DNA from 4 places in the Streptomyces sp. NPDC058683 genome. Region 1 is predicted to be linked to each of the others. Evidence: riboswitches for the same ligand, from Rfam matches in the RefSeq annotation. Region 1 holds a riboswitch; each other region holds the start of a gene.

Region 1 (5,289 bases):
GGTCTTCGGCGATCCCATGGTCAGCTGGCGCGACCACATGCCCGAGGGCATGCTCCTGAAGTCGACGCCCGCCGCCTCCAACCTCGACTGCCCGCAGCGCGGGCACACCCTCGCCGACTACTGCGACGCGGCGGGCCTGCGCAGGCTGGTGACCGACGAGGACATCATCCCGGTGGACACCTTCATCGGCTACGGCGAGTGGTTCCAGCAGAAGCTGGTGCCCGAGCTGGAGCGGGTACGGGTGGTCTCCGTGGACCGCGACAAGGCGGCCGGGTTCGAACTCAAGCTGGACTCGGGGGAGCTGTTCACGGCCCGCGCGGTCGTCGTCGCCACCGGTCTGTCGGGGCTCGCCCACCTTCCCGCGGAGCTCGTGGGAGCGGCGGCGGACGGGCCCGCGGGAACCGTCTCGCACAGCTCCCAGCACCACGACCTGACCCGCTTCTCCGGCAAGGAACTGATCGTCGTCGGGTCCGGGCAGTCCGCGCTGGAGACGGCCGCTCTCGCTGCCGAGGCGGGCGCCCAGGTGCGGGTGGTCTCACGCGGACGCGGCAAGGTCGCCTTCGGCGCCCCGCCCTGGGACCAGCCCCGGCTGCGCCCGGAGTCCCCGTTCGGCCGGGCCTGGTCGCTGTGGGCGCTCAGCTACTACCCGCACCCCTACCGCTACCTCCCCGCGCGCACTCGCCACCACCTGGTCCGCCGGGTGCTCGGCCCGCTCGGCGCCTGGTGGCTGCGCGACCGCTTCGAGGACAAGGTCCAGGTCCACGAGGTCGCCGGTGTGACCGGCGCCGACACCTCCGACGGAGCCCCCGTCCTCACCGTCCGCACCCACGACGGACGCACCGACCGGCTCACCGCCGACCATGTCGTCGCCGCCACCGGCTACCGCGTGGACACCGCGGCGATGGACTTCCTCGGCCCCGAGCTGCGCACCCGCGTCGCGGTCAGCCGCGGCGCCCCGAAACTCGGCGCCGGATACGTCTCCTCCGTGCCCGGCCTGTACTTCACCGGCCTGCCCGCGGCGGCGTCGTACGGACCGGTGATGCGGTTCGTGTGCGGTACGGAGTTCGCCTCGCCGCGTCTGGCCAAGCACATGGCCGCCGCCCACGCCTGACACCCGTCCCGGGGCCGGGCCGCCACCCGGCTCCGGGGCTACGCCTCCGCGGCCGCCCGCTGCCAGGCCAGGAACTCCTCGATCAGCTCGGGCGGGTTGGCCGCCTCCGTGGCCTCGACCTCCCAGCCCGGGCAGTACATGTCGAAGACCACCACCGGCAGCGGCCGCCCGAGTACCTTCTCGATGCGGCCTCCGGCATGCAGGTCCTGGGCCAGCCGTATGCACGCGTCGGCGAAGTGCAGCCCCAACAGGTCACGCTTCGCGTCCAGTTCGGGGCCGTCGCCGTCCCCGTCGAACCAGAGTCCGAGCCGCCGGACCTCTTCGGCGTACAGCGCGCCGCCGACCGGGTCCTCGGGACAGTTGCCGAGCATCTCGAAGCCGTCGAGGAGCCAGCACGCGTAGTTCCAGCGCGCCTCGCCCGGGTCGGCCGGGTTCCGTTCGGCGTCGTACTGGCTCTCGGTGTTGTAGCCGATCGCCACGTACGGTCTGCGATCGTCGTGCTCGACGCGCCAGATGCGGAACGACAGCGCGTAGATCTCCGGCCGCAGCTCCCGCGGGAACCGCTCCAGCACCCCGGTCGCCGCCTCCAGCAGATGCGCCCGGAAGTCTCCCGGTCCGTCCGTCACCACGCCCGCCCCCGTCCGATCGGTGCGCTCAACCCACCGCCAACGTAACGCGCCCCACTGACAACGCCCCATCACGGCGACGGCGGGCGCCACTTGAGGCCGAAACGCACAGTGAGTCTCAGGGGCGTGCTGTCCGTATTCTCTGATCATGGTCGCACCCACCCCGTACTCACTGATCGCCACCGACCTGGACGGCACGCTGCTGCGCGCCGACGACACCCTGTCGGAACGGTCGCTCGCCGCGCTCGCGCGGGCCGGCCGGGCCGGCGCCCGGCATCTCGTGGTGACCGGCCGCCCCGCGCCGAGAGTGCGCCCCCTCCTGGACGACCTCGGCTGCACGGGACTCGCGGTCTGCGGCCAGGGCGCGCAGGTGTACGACGCCGGCGCGGACCGGCTGCTGTGGTCGGTCACCCTGGACCGGGAACTGGCGGAGACCGCCCTCGGCAAGATCGAGGCCGAGGTCGGGCAGGTGTACGCGGCGGTCGACCAGGACGGCGTGGACGGGCTCACGCTCATCGAGCCGGGCTATCTGATGCCCCACCCCACGCTGCCCGCGCTGCGCGTGGGCCGGCGCGACGACCTGTGGTGCGCGCCCATCAGCAAGGTGCTGCTGCGCCACCACACCCTGTCCGACGACGAACTGGCGGCGACCGCGCGCGCGGTGGTGGGCTCGCTGGCGACGGTCACCATGTCGGGGCCGGGAACCGTCGAGCTCCAGCCGTGCGGGGTGACCAAGGCGACCGGCCTGGCGCTGGCCGCCGACCATCTGGGACTGAGCCCCGAACAGGCCGTCGCCTTCGGGGACATGCCCAACGACATCCCCATGTTCGACTGGGCGTCCTACGGGGTGGCCATGGCCAACGCCCATCCCGAACTCAAGACGGTGGCCGACGAGATCACCTTGTCGAACGAGGACGACGGCATCGCCGTCGTCCTCGAAAGACTCTTCGGCTGACGGTGCCGGTCAGTACGCGCCGTGCACGTTGTCCATCGAGCCGTACCGCGCGGCGGCGTAGTTGCAGGCGGCGGTGATGTTCGCGACCGGGTCGTAGATGTCGAACGACGTGCCGTCCACGTGGTAGGTCTTGAACGTCGGGTCGATCACCTGGAGCAGGCCCTTGGACGGGATGCCGGCGGCCGCGTTGGAGTCCCAGAGGTTGATGGCCTGCGGGTTGCCGGAGGACTCACGCATCACGTTGCGGTAGATGCCGTTGTAGCTGCCCGGGATGTGCTTCTCGGCCATGATCGCGAGCGACTCGCGGATCCAGCCGTCGAGGTTGTTCGGGTACCCGGCGAGCGTCGTCGAGGCCGTCGAGGTGGTGGAGGTGGCGGCGGAAGCTGCCGTGGCCCCGATGAGCGGGAGGGCGAGAACGGCGGCGCCGGTGCTGGCGATGGCGAGCGTGCGGATGATGCGGTTACGGCGGGGACAGCGGTGCTGGGCGGCAGCAGACATGGCGTAGTTCCTCTCCGTCGCCTGCGAGGTGAGCTGTCGGGTTCGGGCCCGGGGAGTGCCCGGCCGCGCCGCCCTGAGGCGAGGCGACTTCACCCCTAGCCGTTCCGGTACGACGTCCGTCGGTGACGTCGGTCGCCCGGTCCGGCGACTTACCTGGTTTCCCCGCTCCTGCCGTGCGAATGGACTCGTCGATGGGTCACGACGGGCGGCGGCAGGATTCGGCGTCCGCCCGGCGAGCGGGAACGTATGCGAGAGCACATGTCCGGAACAAGTGCCTGATTCACACAACACACCCATTGACCTTGATCTGAGCCGTATGGGTAACTTGATCCTTTGCGTCTGCCAAGCCTCAACTCGCCCACAGGAAAAGGAAAGAAAGGGTCGCCTTACCGCCTCGGTGGCACTCCGGGCCACGTGACCCACTTCACGAAACGGCAATTGCGGCGAATCGGACAAGAGGGATTCATGGAATCCGTTTTTCCGGGCATCGGCGGAAAAGTGTCCCGCTGTCATTCGCGTGGATTGCCTTGATTGGGGTGGGTTAAGTGACCCGCATCACAGGAAATTCAATAGATTGTCCGAATTGCCTTATTCAGAGGAATTCCGGCCCGGTGGGGCGGAACCGGTGGGGTCCGGTCGGGTGTGGATCGGCAGGGGGCTCTGGGCATCCGGTTCATCCGGTCGTGTGCCCTCTCCGGCGCGCCCTCGTGAACTCCGTACGGTCCGGGTACGCGCGCGTGCCGCTGATCGTGTGCGGTGGGCAGGTCGGCATCCGGCGGCTTGGTCTCCTCGGGTGTCTCGAAGGCCATCGGTCGGCCCAAGGTCCAGGAGTGCGCCAGGAGTTCATGCGTGACGGTCGTACGTGAATCCGGTCACGTCGGAGGAGGGGGGCGGGTTTGCCGACCCGGCGGCGGGCAGGGCGGTCGTCCACGCGCGCGTGTCCACCGTGAGGGCGGAACCTCCGCCGCACCGCCCGTCGTTGTCATAGTGGCCGTCCGTGGAGCGGGCCGCGGCGACCGCCTTGAGCGGCTCGGGCGCGAGGGCCGCCGTCCGGAGGGAGATGCAGCCGTCCTGGGAGAAGCCGACCGTGCCGAGGGCTTGCGTTGTACCGCGGCCGCGCCGTCGACCGCTCGACGGTCGCGGGCCCGCCCTGCCCATCGGCCGAGACGTGCCCGTGGCGCATCGGGCCGCGGGTGGGGGAGGTGGGGGTGAGGTGCGTGTGTGGGCGGGCTCGTCCGCCAGTGGACGCCTCGCGCGCGTGGGGGCAACGTCCTGGCGGCGAAGAGGGGTGCGGAGGTCCTCGTGCGTGATCTCGTAGAGGGCGGCGGTATGGATGCGGATCGGCGCGGTGTGCCCCCGTCGGCTTTGGCGGGCGGCGAAGGGGGTACCTCCGGGCAGGTGACGTCGGACGGGGAGTGGGTGACCGTCCGTGGTCGCCGGTCTGCCGGACGGTCCGGCGTCGGACGCGCTGACGGCGCTGGTCCGGGACGCGGTTCACGCCTCGGCCGGGGACACGGCTTACACCCCGGTTCGGGACAACTGTCGGTACTTCCTGTTAAGTCATTGGATGTCAGATCGTATCGGCTGATCAAAAACATACCGGTCGTGATCCGATAGCGCCCGGGGTGTAACGGTGGGCGCCCTCGGTGATCGAAACCTGACCGGATACGCTGACTTGAGTGATGGCAGCGACCTATCGACAAACCGTGTAATCGCCAGTGGACACCAGCAGACAGGAGACCCCTCGTGACCGTCGGGCCGTTCGGGCTGAGCGTGCGGGACCAGGCTCTGGAAGCCGATGTCCAGGCCGGATTGACGGCTGTCGAGGAGGGCTTGCTAGAAGCCACCAAAAGTGAGGTCCCGTTCATCACGGAAGCCGCGCAGCACCTCGTGCGGGCCGGCGGGAAGCGGTTCCGGCCGCTGCTGGTGATGCTGGCCGCGCAGTTCGGTGACCCGTACGCGCCGGGCGTCGTGCCGTCGGCCGTGGTCGTCGAGCTGACCCACCTCGCCACGCTGTACCACGACGACGTCATGGACGAGGCGGCCGTGCGGCGCGGGGTCGACAGCGCCAACACCCGCTGGGGCAACTCGGTCGCCGT
Region 2 (5,289 bases), on a different contig from region 1:
CTCACCCCGCACCGGCTCGCCGCCGAGGACCACGACGGGGTCGAGCTCCTGTTCGTCCACACCCTGCTGCAGAGTCCCCTGGCCGCGTTGTGCCTGGGGCCGATCACTGGAGAGCTGCCGTGAGCAACATCGAGGAGAAGTTCCCCCGGGCCCTGTGGGTCCGGCTGATCATCTACATCGCCGCCGGGCACGTCTTCGCCGCGTTCCTCTACCTGCTGTTCGCCGTAGGCGGCAAGGGCTGAGCGCTCCCGTCTCTGCCCGGCCTCAGTCGAGGAGGCGCCCGCGCAGCCGCTCGCGGGTCTCCGGGGTGAGCTTCAGGCCCTGCTCCAGGTACGTGTCGACGTCACCCCACGTCTCCTCGATGCTCTCGAAGGCCGCCGTCAGATACTCCGCGCGGGCCTCGAAGAGGGGGCTCAGCAGTTCCATCACCTCGGGGCTGTAGGCGCTGTCCCCGCCGCCGCTGCGCCGCACCTTGTAGCGGCGGTGCTTGGCGTTGGACTCCAGGTAGTCGGCGAGGATCGCGTCCCGCTCCACGCCCACCGCGAGGAGCGTCACGGCTATGGAGACGCCCGCCCGGTCCTTGCCGGCCGCGCAGTGCATCAGCGCCGGGACGCTATCGTCGGCGAGCCCGTGCAGCACACGCGAGTGCTCGTCGGTGCGGTCCCTGACGATCACGCGGTACGAGCTGACCATCCGGTTCGCGGCCTTGCCGTCGCCCAGCAGGCCGCGCAACTGCTCGATGTCGCCCTCGCGGACCATCGTCCAGAACTCGGCGCCGTGCGCCGGGTCGGTCAGCGGCAGGTTCACGTTCCGCACGCCGGGCAGCTCGACGTCCGGGCCCTCCAGCTTGTGGTCGGCCGCGTTGCGGAAGTCGAAGATCGTGTGCAGGCCGAGGGAGGCGAGGAACTCCGCGTCCTGCTCCGTCGCGTGCGCCAGATGCCCGCTGCGGAACAGCGCACCGTGCCGGACCCGGCGCCCGTCCACGGTCGGCAGGCCGCCCACGTCACGGAAGTTGCGCACACCGGCCAGCTCGGGCTCGGTCGACGGGACCTGCTGCGTCACGGGGGGCTCCTCCCGGTCGGCCCCATCGGCGCTGCTCGTCGACGGGCACTGGATCGACCATACGACATCGGTTTCCACGGGCAATGAGTTGTCCACAGGCGTTGCCTCCGGGGCCCGCGCCCTTGATGATGTTGGTGCTTGAGCGGATCTGTTGGCACTTGTGTGAGGTTTCTCGTGGTGGACATCGCCGAAAACGGTCGTACCTGGCTCCTGTCGGGCCCGGGCAGCAGCTATGCGCTGCACCTCACGGAGGGCGACGAACTGCTCCACCTGCACTGGGGCCCGAAAATCGGGCTCGCCGACGCCGAGGAGCTCAGCACCCGGGCGCTGCCCGGCTACTGGGCGTTCGAGTCCCCGCTGGACGGCCGCGAGGAGTACCCCGTCGAGGGCGGCCCCCGCTTCGTCCGCCCCGCGCTGTCCGTGCGCACCGAGGAGCGCCGCGGCACCGAGTGGACCTTCGAGTCGTACGAGACGGACGGCGGCGCCGGGGATGCCGCGGCCGGCGAGGAGCTGCGGCTGCGCTTCCGGGACGACGGGATCCTCATCACCCTGCACTACCGGATGCGCGGCGACGTCGTCGAGCGCTGGGTGACCGTCGACAACCACGGGGACGCGCGCGTGGAGCTGCTGCGGGCCGACCCCGCCGCCTGGACGCTCCCCGACCGCGAGGGCTGGCGGCTCTCCCAGCTGCACGGCCGCTGGGCCGCCGAGTCCCGCCTCACCAGCGCGCCTCTCACCTACGGCGAGAAGGTGATCGGCAGCCGCCGCGGCCACACCAGCCACCAGCACCTGCCCTGGGTCGCCCTCGACACCGACGCCACCGAGGAGCGCGGCGAGGTCTGGGGCTGTGCCCTCGGCTGGTCCGGCTCCTGGCGGATCGCCGTCGCCCAACTCCCCGACGCGCGCGTGCAGATCACCGGCGGCGCCGGCTACGACGACTCGGGCCTGCTGATGCTGGCCGAGGGCGAGTCGTACACCAGCCCGGTCTTCGCGGGCCTGTGGACCGACGGCGGCTTCGGCGGGGCGAGCCGCGCCTGGCACGCCTACCAGCGGGCGTACGTCATCCCGGACGCCGAGCAGGACCGGCCGGTGCTGTTCAACTCCTGGGAGGCCACCACCTTCGACATCTCCGAGGAGCAGCAGGCCACCCTCGCCCGGCGGGCCGCCGCGATCGGTGTCGAGCTGTTCGTGGTCGACGACGGCTGGTTCGGCGCCCGCACCAGCGACCGCGCGGGCCTCGGCGACTGGACGCCCAACCCGGACCGCTTCCCCAAGGGACTCAAGCCCCTCGCGGACTACGTGCACGCCCTCGGCATGCAGTTCGGCATCTGGGTCGAGCCCGAGATGGTCAACGCGGACAGCGACCTGTACCGCGCACACCCCGACTGGGTGCAGTACCAGCAGGGACGAAAGCGGACGGAACTGCGCAATCAGCTCGTTCTCAACCTCGCCCGCGAGGACGTCCAGGAGTACCTCTGGGAGCAGCTGGACACCCTTCTGTCCAGCGCCCCGATCGACTACGTCAAGTGGGACTTCAACCGCTGCTTCACGGACGCGGGCTGGCCCGGCGAGCCGTACCCGCAGCGGCTGTGGGTCGACCACGTCCGTGGGCTCTACGCCCTGCTCGACCGGATCCGGGCGGCCCACCCGGGCGTCGCCATCGAGTCCTGCTCCGGCGGTGGCGGCCGGATCGACCTCGGCATCATGAGCCGCACCGACGAGGTGTGGACCTCCGACAACACCGACCCGCTGGACCGGCTCGCCATCCAGCACGGCTTCAGCCAGATCCACCCGGCCCGGGTGATGTCCGCCTGGGTCACCGACAGCCCGAACCACCAGCTCAACGGCCGGGTCAGCAGCCTGCGTTTCCGCTTCGTCAGCTCTATGGCCGGGGCGCTCGGGGTCGGCGGCGACCTCTCGCAGTGGACCGAGGAGGAGCTCGCCGAGGCCGGCCGCTGGGTGGAGCTCTACAAGGACATCCGGCCCCTGGTGCAGCGCGGCGACCAGTTCCGGCTGCGGCCGCCGACCGGCGGGCTCAGCGCCGTGCAGTACACGCTCGGCGACGAGACCGTGGTCCTCGCCTGGCTCCAGGCGCAGAGCTACGGCGAGCCGATGCCGGCGCTCCGCTTGCAGGGCCTCGACCCGGCGGCGTCGTACGAATGCCGCGAAACGGGCGAAGTGCATCGAGGTGCCGTTCTGCTGCACCACGGGCTGCGCACCGAGCTGCGCGGCGACCTGGATGCGACGGTTCTCCGGCTGCGTCGCATCTGAGCCTTCTGACCGATTTGGTGCCTTCATTGCAACTCGGTGCGGAATAAGGGGACGTGGCGTGACGTGCGTGAGGAGCGTCATATTCGTGACCGTCCGTCGCGCGTCATGTTCACGTAATTCCCCTGCTTTTCAAGGGGATCAGGAAAGCGCGGAAGGGTGGAATTCACGGAGGGTGACCGGGGATTCCCGTAACGGATCAAGCGAAACTCGGACAGAGGGAATATGCCGCTTGTTTACGCGCGCCCTACTCGCTTACGTTCGCCACGCATCCGGACGGAACGCCGAATCCTGCCGCCGCCCGGAGTCCCCACACACACTCACCCGTGCCTGGCAGGAGCGGGGGACCCACCAGGTATGACCGCCTGTTCCGGTTCCCGGGACGGCTAGGGGTGTAGCCACGCCTTCCCGCGTGGCCGGGCAGCTCCAGCCCGAACCCGACAGCTCACCTCGCAGGCGCCGGAGAGGAATGCGTCATGCCCGCGAAGGGTAAGCACCGCCGCCCCAAGTCCCAGCGTTTCACCCGTTCGATGGCCGTCGCCGGAACTGGTGGCGCCGCGCTGGCTCTGCCGCTCATGGGGGCCACCGGCGCCCACGCGGCCACCTCGCAGTCCGTTTCCGAAAAGGCCACCCAGTCGCTGTCGACCGTCGAGAAGACGGCTGTGCGAAAGGCCGCCGCTCAGCAGTCCGCCGTTCAGGATTCCGGCACCGGTGATTCCGCGCGCCGCGTCTACACGGTGGTGCCCGGCGACTATCTCTCGAAGATCGCCCGCGAGCACGACGTCAAGGGCGGCTGGCACCGGCTCTACGCCGACAACCGGCAGGCCGTCGGCGACAACCCCTCGCTGATCCACCCCGGCCTCAAGCTCACGCTCGGCGGCCGCCACGCCGCGACGACGGACACCCCGAGCTCGGACTCCCGGTCCGGGACGCGGTCCCACGCGCGGTCCGACTCGCAGTCCTCCGCCCCCTCCTCGTCGCCCTCGGACACGGCCTCCTCCTCGGACGCGCCGACGACGACCGCCTCCGGTTTCACCCTCCCGGTCACCGGTGGCACCATCGGCACCGGCTACCACGTGGCCGGCAGCATGTGGTCCAGCGGCTACCACACCGGCGTCGACTTCGTCGTCCCGACCGGCACCCCGGTCAAGGCCGTCGGCGAAGGCACGGTCGTCACGGCGGGCTGGGGCGGTGCCTACGGCAACCAGGTCGTCATCAGGCTCGCCGACGGCTACTACGCGCAGTACGGCCACCTCTCCGCGCTCTCCGTCTCGGTCGGCCAGACCGTGACCGCGGGCCAGCAGGTCGGCCTCTCCGGTGCCACCGGCAACGTGACCGGCCCGCACCTCCACTTCGAGATCCGGACCACCCCCGACTACGGCTCGGACATCGACCCCGTCGGCTACCTCCGCTCGAAGGGCGTCGCCGTCGGCTGACCCGGTACGCCCACTGATCTGACACGCACTCCGAAGGCCGGACCCCCGATCCCCGGGTCCGGCCTTCGGGCGATCGACGCTTCAACGCCACTGCTCAGAGGCTTATTCCTGGCTTGGCCGAGTATTTACAAGTGTCTTATCTCACCGCTAGTCAACCCCTTATTACGGTCGCGTAGGTCACAGTTGAAGGTGAATCATGGTCCGACGTGGCAGACGATTCGAAGAGTGACAATGCATCAGTGATCGGGTCGTACGTGGCGGTGGGGGACAGCTTCACCGAGGGCGTCGGCGACCCCGGCCCCGACGGGGCGTTCGTCGGCTGGGCGGACCGGTTCGCGGTACTGCTGTCGGACCGGCAGCCCGAGGGCGACTTCGAGTACACCAACCTCGCGGTGCGCGGGAAGCTGCTCGACCAGGTCGTGGCGGACCAGGTGCCGCAGGCCCTGGAACTCGCCCCGGACCTGGTCTCCTTCTGCGCCGGCGGCAACGACATCATCCGCCCCGGCACCGACCCCGACGAGGT
Region 3 (5,289 bases), on a different contig from region 1:
CTCCGTGTCGGACGGCGGGTTCTCCGGGCTCGCCGACTCGGACGGGTCGGGGTCGGCGCTCTGCGACGGCGGCTGCTCGTCGGCCCCGGCCCCGCAGGTGCGGCCGGAGTTGATGCAGTCGACCATCTTCCGCATCAGGCCCTCGTCGAAGACGTTGATGAAGTCGCCGTGGTCGGTGACCGGCTTGTGCAGCTGCTCGGGGAACGAGTCCACCGAGAACAGCGGGACCGTACGGCCGCCGTCCTGGAGGCTCGGCGCGTCGACGTCGTAGACGATGCGCTGCACCAGCTGCGGAATCGCCTGGAAACCGGCCGCGCAGCTGCCGTCGGCCGCGGCGAACGCCACATGGGTGCGGTGGTTGGCGCTGTCGATGTTCCGGCCGTCCCAGCAGCTCTGGAACTTGAACGTGCGTACGACGTCACTGCCCGAGGGGCAGAGCGGGTACTTGTCCTTGAGCTGCCGGTCCTCGAAACCGGTGCAGCTCCAGGAGGCGTTGGCGTTGGCCGGGCCGTTGACGAAGGCCTTGGCGTCACCGGTGATGATGCGCAGCAGCCGCGGCATCTCGGTGACCTTGGAGGTCGGGTTGCCCTCGAAGGTCAGCGTGACCTCCTTCGCCGTCACGATCTGCCCGGCGTTGCCCTCGGTGCCGCCGCCCGGCTTGTCGGCGTCCCGCTCCTGCTTGCCGTTCTGCAGCCGCAGCACGGGCCAGTAGTACGTGGACTTGTCGCCCTGGTCCGCACAGCTCGTGTCGGCGTTCGCGAGGTCGTCGTCGCTGGCGAAGGCGTTGTTGGACTGGTTGCCGATGTAGTCGTGGAAGTGGTGGGCGCCGTTGGAGACACCGGGCGCCACGATCACGTTGTCCGAGTTGAACAGGCCGTTCGCGTTGACGCCGCAGCTGGAGGCGAAGGTGCCCGTGGAGCCGCCGGACTGCTCGGACGGGGTCGTGACATTGGGCTGGACGGTGGTGATGTCGGCGTAGTCGGCGGCGACGGGGCCGTTCCCGCCCTGGCCGCCGATACCGGCACCGGCACCGGCACTTGCGCTCTGGCTCGGCGCGGCGCTGTCCTGCGGCGCCGTCGACTGACCGGCGCCCTGGTCGGAGGAGCGCAGGGTGCAGGCGGCGAGGTCGTCGAGGCCCTGGGGGCGGTCGCCCTCGCGGTCGATGGCGTCGGCGATGCGCTGGAGGGATTCGGACCGCTTCTCCTTCAACGGATCCAGGATCGTCTGGTCGGCGAGACCGGGGTTCTGCTGGATCGCCGCGGCCGACTCCTTGAGCTGCTGGTAGGCGGCCGCGATCTGCTGGTCCAGCTGCGCGAGTTCGCCGTCGACGTCGGCCCGGGCCGCGTCGGGCACGTCCGTCAGCCGGCTGCCGACGTCGGGGCAGTAGACGGTGGGCGCGGACAGCACCTGGGCGTTGGCGGTCTGCCCGGCCTGGTCCGAACCGCCTTCGGTGGCCGAGGCATAGACGTTCACCGCGACCAGTACTCCGCCGCCGAGCATCAGGGCGACCGCTGCGAAGGTCGCGCGTTGTGCGCCGGTCGGGCGTCTGCGCCTGTTGGGTCTCAAGGTCGTTCCCCTGCGTGTCGTGGTCGGCCGGACATGGAAATCCCTCGCCCTATACGCGGCGTGGCGCCACCGTGTTCAACGGTCCCGGAAATTCACGGTGACCTCACAGGTAGCGGACTCCTCAGGCAGCCGACGGCACAGCTCCGACGGCCGCACGACGGCGACCGGGGTACGGGCGAAATGCCGTCCCGCACGGCCGGATCTCGAACGCTACGACGAACATCACAATTACGTATCGGACATTACGCACTTCAACCTTCACACGAGTGACACAAGTTGGCTAAGTTGACGGGCAAGCCGTTCGGCTCCCCCCGGCGAATCCCGTCGGGCCGCGCGGCCTCCGCCTAATCCGGTGCCCAACGGGGCGTTCCGGAGCCGGGGACCCAACCGAACCACTGGGGTGAATCGGTCAACTGCCCTTAGGGGCAAGGACCGTAGGGCATGCCTTCCGGATCGACCCGCCCGAACCCGACAGCTAACTCGGTAGGCGGAGCACGGAAGGAGCACGACCCCCATGGCGTCCGAAAGCCGTGACGAGGTTCGACAGCGAATCGACAGCCTCTACGACCAGGCCGAGAACGCCACCGGGAACTACAACGCCACACGCGCGATGAACGGGGGCTCGCGGTCCCGCGGTGTCCCGCTGTTCAAGCGGCCCCGACGTGACGACCCGGGCCTCGACAGCATCGCCCGCGAGTGGTTCGACGGCGCGCGATCGCGACTGGGGCCGAGCGTCCCGGCGGCGCTGCCCTCCGACCGGCAGCCCGCCCGGCCCGGCCCGCGGCGGCCGGTCAGCGCCATGGCCGCCGACCTGCTCGGCCAGCTGGAGGGCTCCGGCCCGTCCCGGCCGGAGCTGCCCGCGGGGTCGTCCGCTAAGAGCGACATCGAGGTCGTCCGTGAGCTGCCGGAACGCCCGAAGCTGGAACTGACGGCAGGGTCCCCCGCGGCGCTGCCCCCGGGACCGTCCAGCGCGCCCAAGGCGCTGCCCCCCGCCGCGCCGCAGCGTGCCACCCCGGGCACGTCCAAGACCAAGAGCCAGCTGAAGATCGCCAAGGCGCGCGAGGTGCTGTCCCAGCGCACCGGGCAGCGCGCGATCGCGGCACTCGAACCGGCCGCGCCGGCCCCGCAGCCGGCCCAGGCCCCTTGGCCCACGCCCGAGGCCCAGGTCCCGGCGCAGCAGTGGCCCGCCCCCGACGGCATGCCCGGCCAGTACGGCGACACCGGCTCCTTCCGCACCGACGCCCTGACCGGTACGGGCGCCTTCCCCGCGATTTCCGCGACGGACACGGGCGCCATCCCGACGGTGCCCGCGACGGACACCGGCTCCTTCCGCGTCATGACCCCGGGTGCCGCCCAGCCCATGTCCCCGGCGGACACGGGTGGCTTCCGCATCATGACCCCGGGCGCCACAAGCAGCTTCCCGGCCGTGACCGCCATGGACGCGGGTCCCATGCCGCCCGCGAGCCCCGGCGACACCGGTTCCTTCCGGGTCATGACCCCGGGCGCCACCGGTACGTTCCCGATGCCGGCCGACACCGGCGCCTTCCCGACCGCGGCCCCGACGAACACGGGTGCCTTCCCGACCGCGGCCCCCACGAACACCGGTGCCTTCCCGACCGCCGCGCCCGTCCCGGGCCCGATGGACACCGGTTCCTTCCCCGGTATGGCGCCCGCCGCGACCGCCGCGTACGTCAGCGCACCCCCGGTCGCCGCGGAGACCGCCTATCCCGAGACCGCCTATCCCGCCGCCGCGTACGCCATGCCGGCCCCCGCCGCCATGCCGTCGGCCGACTTCGGCACCGGCGCCTTCCCCGGCGCGCCCGCCGCCGGCATGGGCGCCTACGCCACCGGAGCGCAGCCCGCGGCCGCCGCCTACGCCACCGCCCCGGCGATGCCCGCGCCCCAGGCGCCGATGCCCACGGCAGTGATACCCACGGTGGTGACGGACCCTCCGTGGGCGATGATGGCGTCCCCCGCGGCGACGATCGCGCCCCCCATGGCGATGGCCGCCGCCGCCCCGGTCGCCCCGGCCCCGCTCCCCACCGCCCCTGTCCCGACCGCACCCCCGGTGGTCACCGCGCCCGTCCCGACCGCGCCCCCCGTGGTCACCGCCCCGCTTCCCACCGCGCCCCCGGCCGCCTATGCGTCCGGCGCCGTCACCGACACCGGCTCCTTCCTCGTGCCCGGTGCCGCGGCCGAGCCCGGCAAGGCGATGAAGGCGCTGGCGTTCGCCCGGGCGCAGATCGGGCGGCCCTGTGTCTGGGGGGCCACCGGTCCGGAGTCGTACGACTGCTCCAGCCTCACCCAGGCCGCCTGGCGCGCCGCCGGGGTGTCGCTGCCGCGCAGCGCACCGGACCAGACCTTCGCCGGCACCCCGCTGACACTGGCCGCCATCGAGCCGGGTGACCTGGTCTTCTTCTTCGACAACGACAGCCACGTCGGGGTCTACGCGGGCAACGGCATGATGATCCACGCGCCGAGCCCGGGGGCGTCCATCCGCGAGGAGTCGATCTACAACGCCGGGGAGTCGGCGATCCACCGGGTGGTCCGCCCGGCCTGAGACCCTGCCGTCGGGGTCAGCCCCTCCGCCGCCGCGTGCGCCAGCTCTCGTGGTGGTCCAGGAGGGTCTCCTCGACGGGCCGGTAGGTGAGGCCCAGTTCGTGGATGCCCCGGCTGTTGTCGACGCGGAAGCGGATGCCGAGGTGCTTGCGTATGTAGTCCTGGGTGAGGCCGAAGGACGGGCCGAGGATCCGTACCGGCCAGTGCGGGAGCGCGGTGCGCGGCAGACGCGGATCCCGGGGATGGCGGGTGCGGATGATCCGGGACATCTCGTGGAAGGACGTCATCGTCTCGTTGGCCACGATGTAACGGCCGCCCGCCGCCGGGTTCTCCGCCGCCGCGATGTGCGCGTCGGCCACATCGCGGACGTCCGCGGTGGTGAAGCTGAAGTCCGGGGCGCCGTAGCAGAAGTAGCCCTTGAACAGCTCGTCCAGCAGGAACAGGCTGCCGGACTCGGAGGCGGGCGTGAGCGAAGGGCCCAGAATCAGGCCGGGGTTGACGGAGACCATGCGCCAGCGGTCCTGGGCGGCCTCGGCGTCCCAGGCGGCTCGTTCGGCGACCGTCTTGGCGTAGTGGTAGGGATTGCCGGCCACCGTGCTGGTGGTGTTGAAGTACTTCTCCGTCAGGATCTCGCCGGCCATCTCTCGGACGTCGGAGTAGTCGCCGAAGATCGCCCCCACGGTGGAGGTGAAGACCAGGGTCGCCACGTCCGGGGTACGGTCCACGCTCGCGAGCACGTTGCGGGTGCCGAGCAACGCCGGGTCCACCACGTCCCGTTGACCGTCCTTGATCCGCTCCGGCATCAGGAACGGGGAGGCCACGTGGAAGACGGTCGCACAGCTGCGGAACGCCTCGTCGAAGGAGCCGTCCTGGAGCAGGTCGGCCTCGAACAGGGCGAGCCGGCCGGGGAAGGCCTCCTGGAGTTCCCACAGGGGCCGGACCTTGGCCTTGGCGGAGAGGCGCCGGACGGTCGCGTGGACCCGGTAGCCGCGCTCCAGCAGCCTGCGTACCAGATGGCTGCCGACGAATCCGCTGCCGCCGGTGACCGCGACGGTCGTCTCCCCGCGTGCGTCCACGCTCTCACCCCTCGCCCTCCGGCCACCGCGCCTCGGTGCGCCGCAGAGGACAGGTTGGTGCATGTCCATGGCGCCCGCCAAGCACCGG
Region 4 (5,289 bases), on a different contig from region 1:
GGCATCACGTAGTGCAGCCGCTCCCGGATCTGCTGCTCGGCGTACGCGTCGTCCTGCCACCGGGCCTTGACGTCCCGCAGCTGCTCGACCCGCTGCCGGGCCTGCTCCTGCTGGCGTTCCTGGTCGGCGATCTCGGCACGCTGGGAGACGTACTGCCGCATCGGATAGGCGAGCGCGACGATCATCGTGCACAGCACGATCGCGAGCAGCGCGGCGCGGCCGGTGAGCCGGGAGCGGCGGGCCTGCCGCTTGGTCTGGGAGCGGTAGACCCGGGCCGCCGTCTGCTCGCCGAGCAGCTTCAGCCTGGTCGCGGTGGAGAACCGGTCCCGGTCCTTCACGGCCATGTCCCCGCCTCCCGTTCACACGCGCGTACGTCCCCGCACACGGTACGGGACCGGTACGGGGACGTACGTACGACTGGCGCAGCCTTGACCCTTAACGGGTCAGCGGCCCCTGGCGGGTCAGCCCTTGAAGCGCGGGAAGGCGCTGCGGCCGGCGTACACCGCGGCGTCGTCGAGGATCTCCTCGATGCGCAGCAGCTGGTTGTACTTGGCGACGCGCTCGGAGCGGGCCGGGGCGCCGGTCTTGATCTGGCCGCAGTTGGTGGCGACGGCGAGGTCGGCGATGGTGACGTCCTCGGTCTCACCGGAGCGGTGCGACATCATGCACTTGAAGCCGTTGCGCTGGGCCAGCTCGACGGCGTCCAGGGTCTCGGTGAGCGAGCCGATCTGGTTCACCTTGACGAGCAGGGCGTTGGCGGCGCCGTCCTCGATGCCGCGGGCCAGGCGCTCCGGGTTGGTGACGAACAGGTCGTCGCCGACGATCTGGACCTTGTCGCCCAGCTTGTCGGTGAGGACCTTCCAGCCGGCCCAGTCGTCCTCGAACAGCGGGTCCTCGATGGAGACCAGCGGGTACGCGGCGACGAGCTCCTCGTAGTACTCGGTCATCTCGGCGGCCGAGCGGGACTTGCCCTCGAACTCGTACTTGCCGTCCTTGTAGAACTCGGACGCGGCGACGTCGAGCGCCAGGGCGATCTGCTCACCGGGGACGTAACCGGCCTGCTTGATCGCCTCCAGGATGAGGTCGAGCGCGGCGCGGTTGGACTCCAGGTTCGGGGCGAAGCCGCCCTCGTCGCCGAGGCCGGTGGACAGGCCCTTCGACTTCAGGACCTTCTTGAGGGTGTGGTAGACCTCGGCACCCCAGCGCAGCGCCTCGGAGAAGGACTCCGCGCCGATCGGGGCGATCATGAACTCCTGGATGTCCACGTTGGAGTCCGCGTGCGAGCCGCCGTTGAGGATGTTCATCATCGGCACCGGCAGCAGGTGCGCGTTGGGGCCGCCCAGGTAGCGGAAGAGGGGGAGGTCGCTGGCCTCGGAGGCGGCGTGGGCGACGGCGAGGGAGACGCCGAGGATGGCGTTGGCGCCGAGCGAGCCCTTGTTGTCGGTGGCGTCCAGGTCGAACATGGCCTGGTCGATCAGGCGCTGCTCGGTGGCGTCGTAGCCGACCAGCTCCGGGCCGATCTGCTCGATCACGGCGAGGACGGCCTTCTCGACACCCTTGCCGAGGTAGCGGTTGGGGTCGCCGTCACGGAGCTCGATGGCCTCGAAGGCACCGGTGGAGGCGCCGGACGGGACGGCGGCACGACCCGTGCTGCCGTCGTCGAGGCCGACCTCGACCTCGACCGTGGGGTTGCCTCGGGAGTCCAGGATTTCCCGGGCTACGACGACGTCGATGGACGGCACGAGCATCTCCTTCTTGGGATGTGACGCTGGTTGTGCGGGCGCACGCGGGCCTCGTCGGCCCTTGCTCAGCCTTGCGACTAGAGCCTAACCGTCCCGGGGCCGTCGGCCGGCACGACCGACCGACCCTTGGACACACAGACGGTACTCATTGTTCACGTGCGGAACAAAGGGGGTCCCGATGAAGAACGGAAGAAGAGCGGGTCACGAAGAAGACCGCGAGGGGGCCGCGGGAGGACGGCAAAGAGAAACCCCGCCCCGGTGCGTACGGGGGAGAACGCACCGGGGCGGGGGCCCGTGGGGGACGGGGGTGGCCCTCACGTGGTCCTCACTATGAGGACCACGGCTGTGTGGGCGCTGTGGTTCAGCTGGGCGCCGCGTACTACTTCGTAGGACTTCGGGAGCGGCCCGTCGTCGTCCTACTTCAGGTGCAGCTGCTGGCCCGGGAAGATGAAGTCGGCGTCGTCGACGATGCCCTTGTTCAGCTTGAACAGCGCCTGCCAGCCGCCCTTGACCTTGTGCTTCTCGGCGATCGAGCTGAGCGTGTCGCCCTTGACGACCTTGTACTCGCCGTCGCCCTTCTTGACCTTCTCGCCGGTCGGGGTGGTGACGGTCTTCTTGGCGGCCGGACGCTCGGCGGAGCGGGAGGCGGCCTGCGTGTCGGTCGTACGGCTGCTGGTGCTGCCGCTCGACGAGGAGCTGGAGGAGCCGGCGCTGCTGCCGGTGTAGGCGGCGCCGGACAGGCCCGTGCCGCAGACCGGCCAGGCACCCTTGCCCTGCGCGCCGAGGACCTTCTCGGCGATCTCGATCTGCTGCGCCTTGGTGGCCTGGTTGGCCTGCGCGGCGTACTGGGTGCCGCCGTACGCGGCCCAGGTGGAGGCGGAGAACTGCAGACCGCCGTAGTAGCCGTTGCCGGTGTTGATGGCCCAGTTGCCGCCGGACTCGCACTGGGCGACGGCGTCCCACTCGGAGGCGGTGGCGGCGGAAGCGGTGCCGGAGGCCATCAGCGGTGCGGCGATGGCGACCCCGGTGACACCGGCGAGCGCGGCGACGCGGGTGGCCTTGGACGGACGACGGTGCTTGCCCTTGCCGGAAAACAGCATGGTGGATCCCCTCACCGACGCCTGCGAGGTGAGCTGTCGGGTTCGGGCCGGTTGAGTTGCCCGGCCACGCACCTCACGGTGCGCGGCTTCACCCCGAGCCGGACACGGCAGCCTCAACTACCGGTCCCGGCACTTACCTTGGGTCCCCCGCTCCTGCCTACGGCGCTTGACGCGACGACTGTTCCCGGGTGGCCGCTGGCAGGACTCGGCGTTGCGACGGCCGGGGCTCGTGGTGACGAGCGGCCTTGACCGTAAACAGGCGATCAGGTGAATTTCAAAGATGATCAGGGCTTCTGAGACTCATCCCACACTTTCACCAAAACGGACATTTAACTTCGAAGTAGGGCGGTCCGCGGCGCCAACTCCCGCTACTTTTAGTCCGTTTCGCTGCTGAGTTTCAGGGTCTGACCGGGGGCGATGTCGTTCGGGTCGGCGCCGATGTCCGCCTTGTTGGCGGCATAGAGCGCGCGCCATCCGCCGTCGAGGTCAAGGGAGTCGGCGATGGAGGCGAGGGTGTCGCCGTCCCGGACGGTGTAGGTGCCGGCATCCCGGGAGGCGTGACGGCCGGAAGAAGTCACACTCTGACCGTTTGTCACGCTTTCGTCCGCCGAGCCGCCACGGTGCTTGCCGCCGCTGCCGACGGCCCCCGTGTCGACCAGATCCCAAGAGCTGCCCGTCTGCCAGGAATTGTCCGAGTCGTCGGCTTCGGGCACGACGGGGTTCTCGCTCGCCTTCGAGGCGCTTGAACCCTTGGAGCCCGACTTGTCCGCCTTGGTGGAGTCGGCGGGGGTGCCCGTACCGGAGTCGTCGCTCGCGCTCGGGGACGGGGTGGCGGAGCCGGAGTCCGTGGTGCCCGAGGTGTCCGACGAGCCGGAATCCGATGAACCGGATGAATCCGAAGAACCAGATGAAGAGGGCGAATCCGACAGCCCGGAGGACGAGTCGGAGGAGCCGGACGTGTCGTCCGATCCGTCGAGGCCCGTGTCGACGTTCACCGAGGCGTCGTCCGAGGAGAGTCCGGCGAGCAGGGCGCAGGTCCGCCAGGGCTTGGTGCCCTGGTCGGCGAGGATCTTCTCGGCGACGGCGATCTGCTGCGAACGGCTCGCCTGGTCCGGCGTACTGGCGTACTTCTGGCCGCCGTACTGGTCCCAGTCCTCCTGGGACATCTGCAGGCCGCCGTAGTAGCCGGTGCCGGTGTCCATGCTCCAGGAGCCGCCGCTCTCGCACTCGGCCACCCTGTCCCAGGTGTTGCCGTCGGCCGCGTTGGCGCTCGCCGCGCCGAGGAGCGGGATGGCGATGGCCGAGCCGGTCACGCCGGCCGCGACGAGGAGAGCCGGAGCCTGGCGGGGGCGACGGTGACGACCGTTCCCGGAGAGCATGCGGAAACCTTTCGAGCGACAGCGGTGACCGGCGCGACGGGTCCCGCTGGGGCGCCGCACTGATGGGTGAACGTATAGGCAGACGATCACTTGTCACAAGTTAATGCCGCGCAGATCACGTGAAGATCACAGACTTGAACGTCGGTCATCTTCGCCGGTGGAGGGCCGTGCGGGGCGCCGGCGGGGAGGGCCGGGCAGGCGTCAGCGGGTGTCGGTGGGGGCCGTGCGGGTGCCGGTGGGGCTCATCGGCCATCAGGGGTGAACTGCACGGGGAGCGTGCGCAGTCCGCGCATGATGAGGCCGCCGCGCCAGCGCAACTCGCTCTCCGGCACCGCGAGTCGCAGGTCAGGGAGGCGGGTGAGGAGCGTGGCGAGCGCGGTCTGCCCCTCCAGGCGGGCGAGCGGGGCGCCGAGGCAGTAGTGGATGCCGTGGCCGTAGCCGAGATGCTGGTTGTCCCGCCGTGCCAGGTCGAGTGTGTCCGGCGCGTCGAACCGCTCCGGGTCCCGGTCCGCGGCGGCGAGTACGACCAGGACCGGGTCGCCGGGTGCGATGCGCTGCCCGCCGATGCCGAGCGGCTCGGTGGCGAACCGCCAGGTGGCCAGCTCCACCGGACCGTCGTAGCGCAGGAGTTCCTCCACGCCGGTCTCCAGCAGCCCGCGCTCGCCGGCGGCCAGGGAGTCCTGGAGGCGACGGCGCTGCTCCGGGTGGGTGAGCAGGGCGTACGTCCCGTTCCCGATGAGGTTGACCGTCGTCTCGAAGCCGGCGAACAGCAGGATGAAGGCCATGGCGGCGGCCTCGTTCTCGGTGAGGTGCTCGCCGTGGTCGGAGGCGCGGATGAGCCCGGAGATGAGGTCCTCGCCGGGGGCCGGCTCGGCGGACAGCGCCTCCCGCTTCCGGTGGATCAGCTCGGCCAGATATCCGCGCATCTTCTTCACGGACCGCGCGACCCCGCCCCGCGGCCCGCCGCCGTGCCGGATCATCATCCCGGCCCAGTCCCGGAAGTCGTCCTGGTCCTCGCGCGGGACGCCCAGCAGGTCGCAGATGGCGTAGATGGGCAGCGGGAAGGCG

What was found. A riboswitch is a leader RNA that binds a small molecule or an ion and turns the genes downstream of it on or off. The one in region 1 is predicted to bind cyclic di-AMP.
Region 2: linked by a shared signal. The riboswitch ahead of ACFWXC_RS07985 (peptidoglycan DD-metalloendopeptidase family protein) and the one ahead of ACFWXC_RS24485 (transglycosylase SLT domain-containing protein) in region 1 are both predicted to bind cyclic di-AMP.
Region 3: linked by a shared signal. The riboswitch ahead of ACFWXC_RS24210 (NlpC/P60 family protein) and the one ahead of ACFWXC_RS24485 (transglycosylase SLT domain-containing protein) in region 1 are both predicted to bind cyclic di-AMP.
Region 4: linked by a shared signal. The riboswitch ahead of ACFWXC_RS48195 (transglycosylase family protein) and the one ahead of ACFWXC_RS24485 (transglycosylase SLT domain-containing protein) in region 1 are both predicted to bind cyclic di-AMP.

What each region holds. Positions count from the first base shown of each region.
Region 1 is NZ_JBHXSK010000022.1:42,530-47,818, reverse strand. It holds gene ACFWXC_RS24500 (FAD-dependent oxidoreductase) at 1-1,111, shown strand, start outside; gene ACFWXC_RS24495 (hypothetical protein) at 1,150-1,737, opposite strand; gene ACFWXC_RS24490 (HAD family hydrolase) at 1,886-2,692, shown strand; gene ACFWXC_RS24485 (transglycosylase SLT domain-containing protein) at 2,702-3,190, opposite strand; cyclic di-AMP (ydaO/yuaA leader) riboswitch at 3,196-3,391, opposite strand; gene ACFWXC_RS24480 (CocE/NonD family hydrolase) at 4,034-4,348, opposite strand; gene ACFWXC_RS24475 (polyprenyl synthetase family protein) at 4,937-5,289, shown strand, end outside.
Region 2 is NZ_JBHXSK010000005.1:270,662-275,950, forward strand. It holds gene ACFWXC_RS07965 (helix-turn-helix domain-containing protein) at 1-123, shown strand, start outside; gene ACFWXC_RS07970 (DUF6126 family protein) at 120-242, shown strand; gene ACFWXC_RS07975 (tyrosine-protein phosphatase) at 265-1,062, opposite strand; gene ACFWXC_RS07980 (alpha-galactosidase) at 1,237-3,333, shown strand; cyclic di-AMP (ydaO/yuaA leader) riboswitch at 3,642-3,802, shown strand; gene ACFWXC_RS07985 (peptidoglycan DD-metalloendopeptidase family protein) at 3,807-4,766, shown strand; gene ACFWXC_RS07990 (SGNH/GDSL hydrolase family protein) at 5,006-5,289, shown strand, end outside.
Region 3 is NZ_JBHXSK010000021.1:172,710-177,998, forward strand. It holds gene ACFWXC_RS24205 (DUF1996 domain-containing protein) at 1-1,500, opposite strand, end outside; cyclic di-AMP (ydaO/yuaA leader) riboswitch at 1,898-2,072, shown strand; gene ACFWXC_RS24210 (NlpC/P60 family protein) at 2,081-4,126, shown strand; gene ACFWXC_RS24215 (NAD-dependent epimerase/dehydratase family protein) at 4,143-5,201, opposite strand.
Region 4 is NZ_JBHXSK010000074.1:37,375-42,663, reverse strand. It holds gene ACFWXC_RS48205 (septum formation initiator family protein) at 1-344, opposite strand, end outside; gene eno (phosphopyruvate hydratase) at 462-1,748, opposite strand; gene ACFWXC_RS48195 (transglycosylase family protein) at 2,159-2,842, opposite strand; cyclic di-AMP (ydaO/yuaA leader) riboswitch at 2,846-3,017, opposite strand; gene ACFWXC_RS48190 (transglycosylase family protein) at 3,217-4,221, opposite strand; gene ACFWXC_RS48185 (cytochrome P450) at 4,464-5,289, opposite strand, start outside.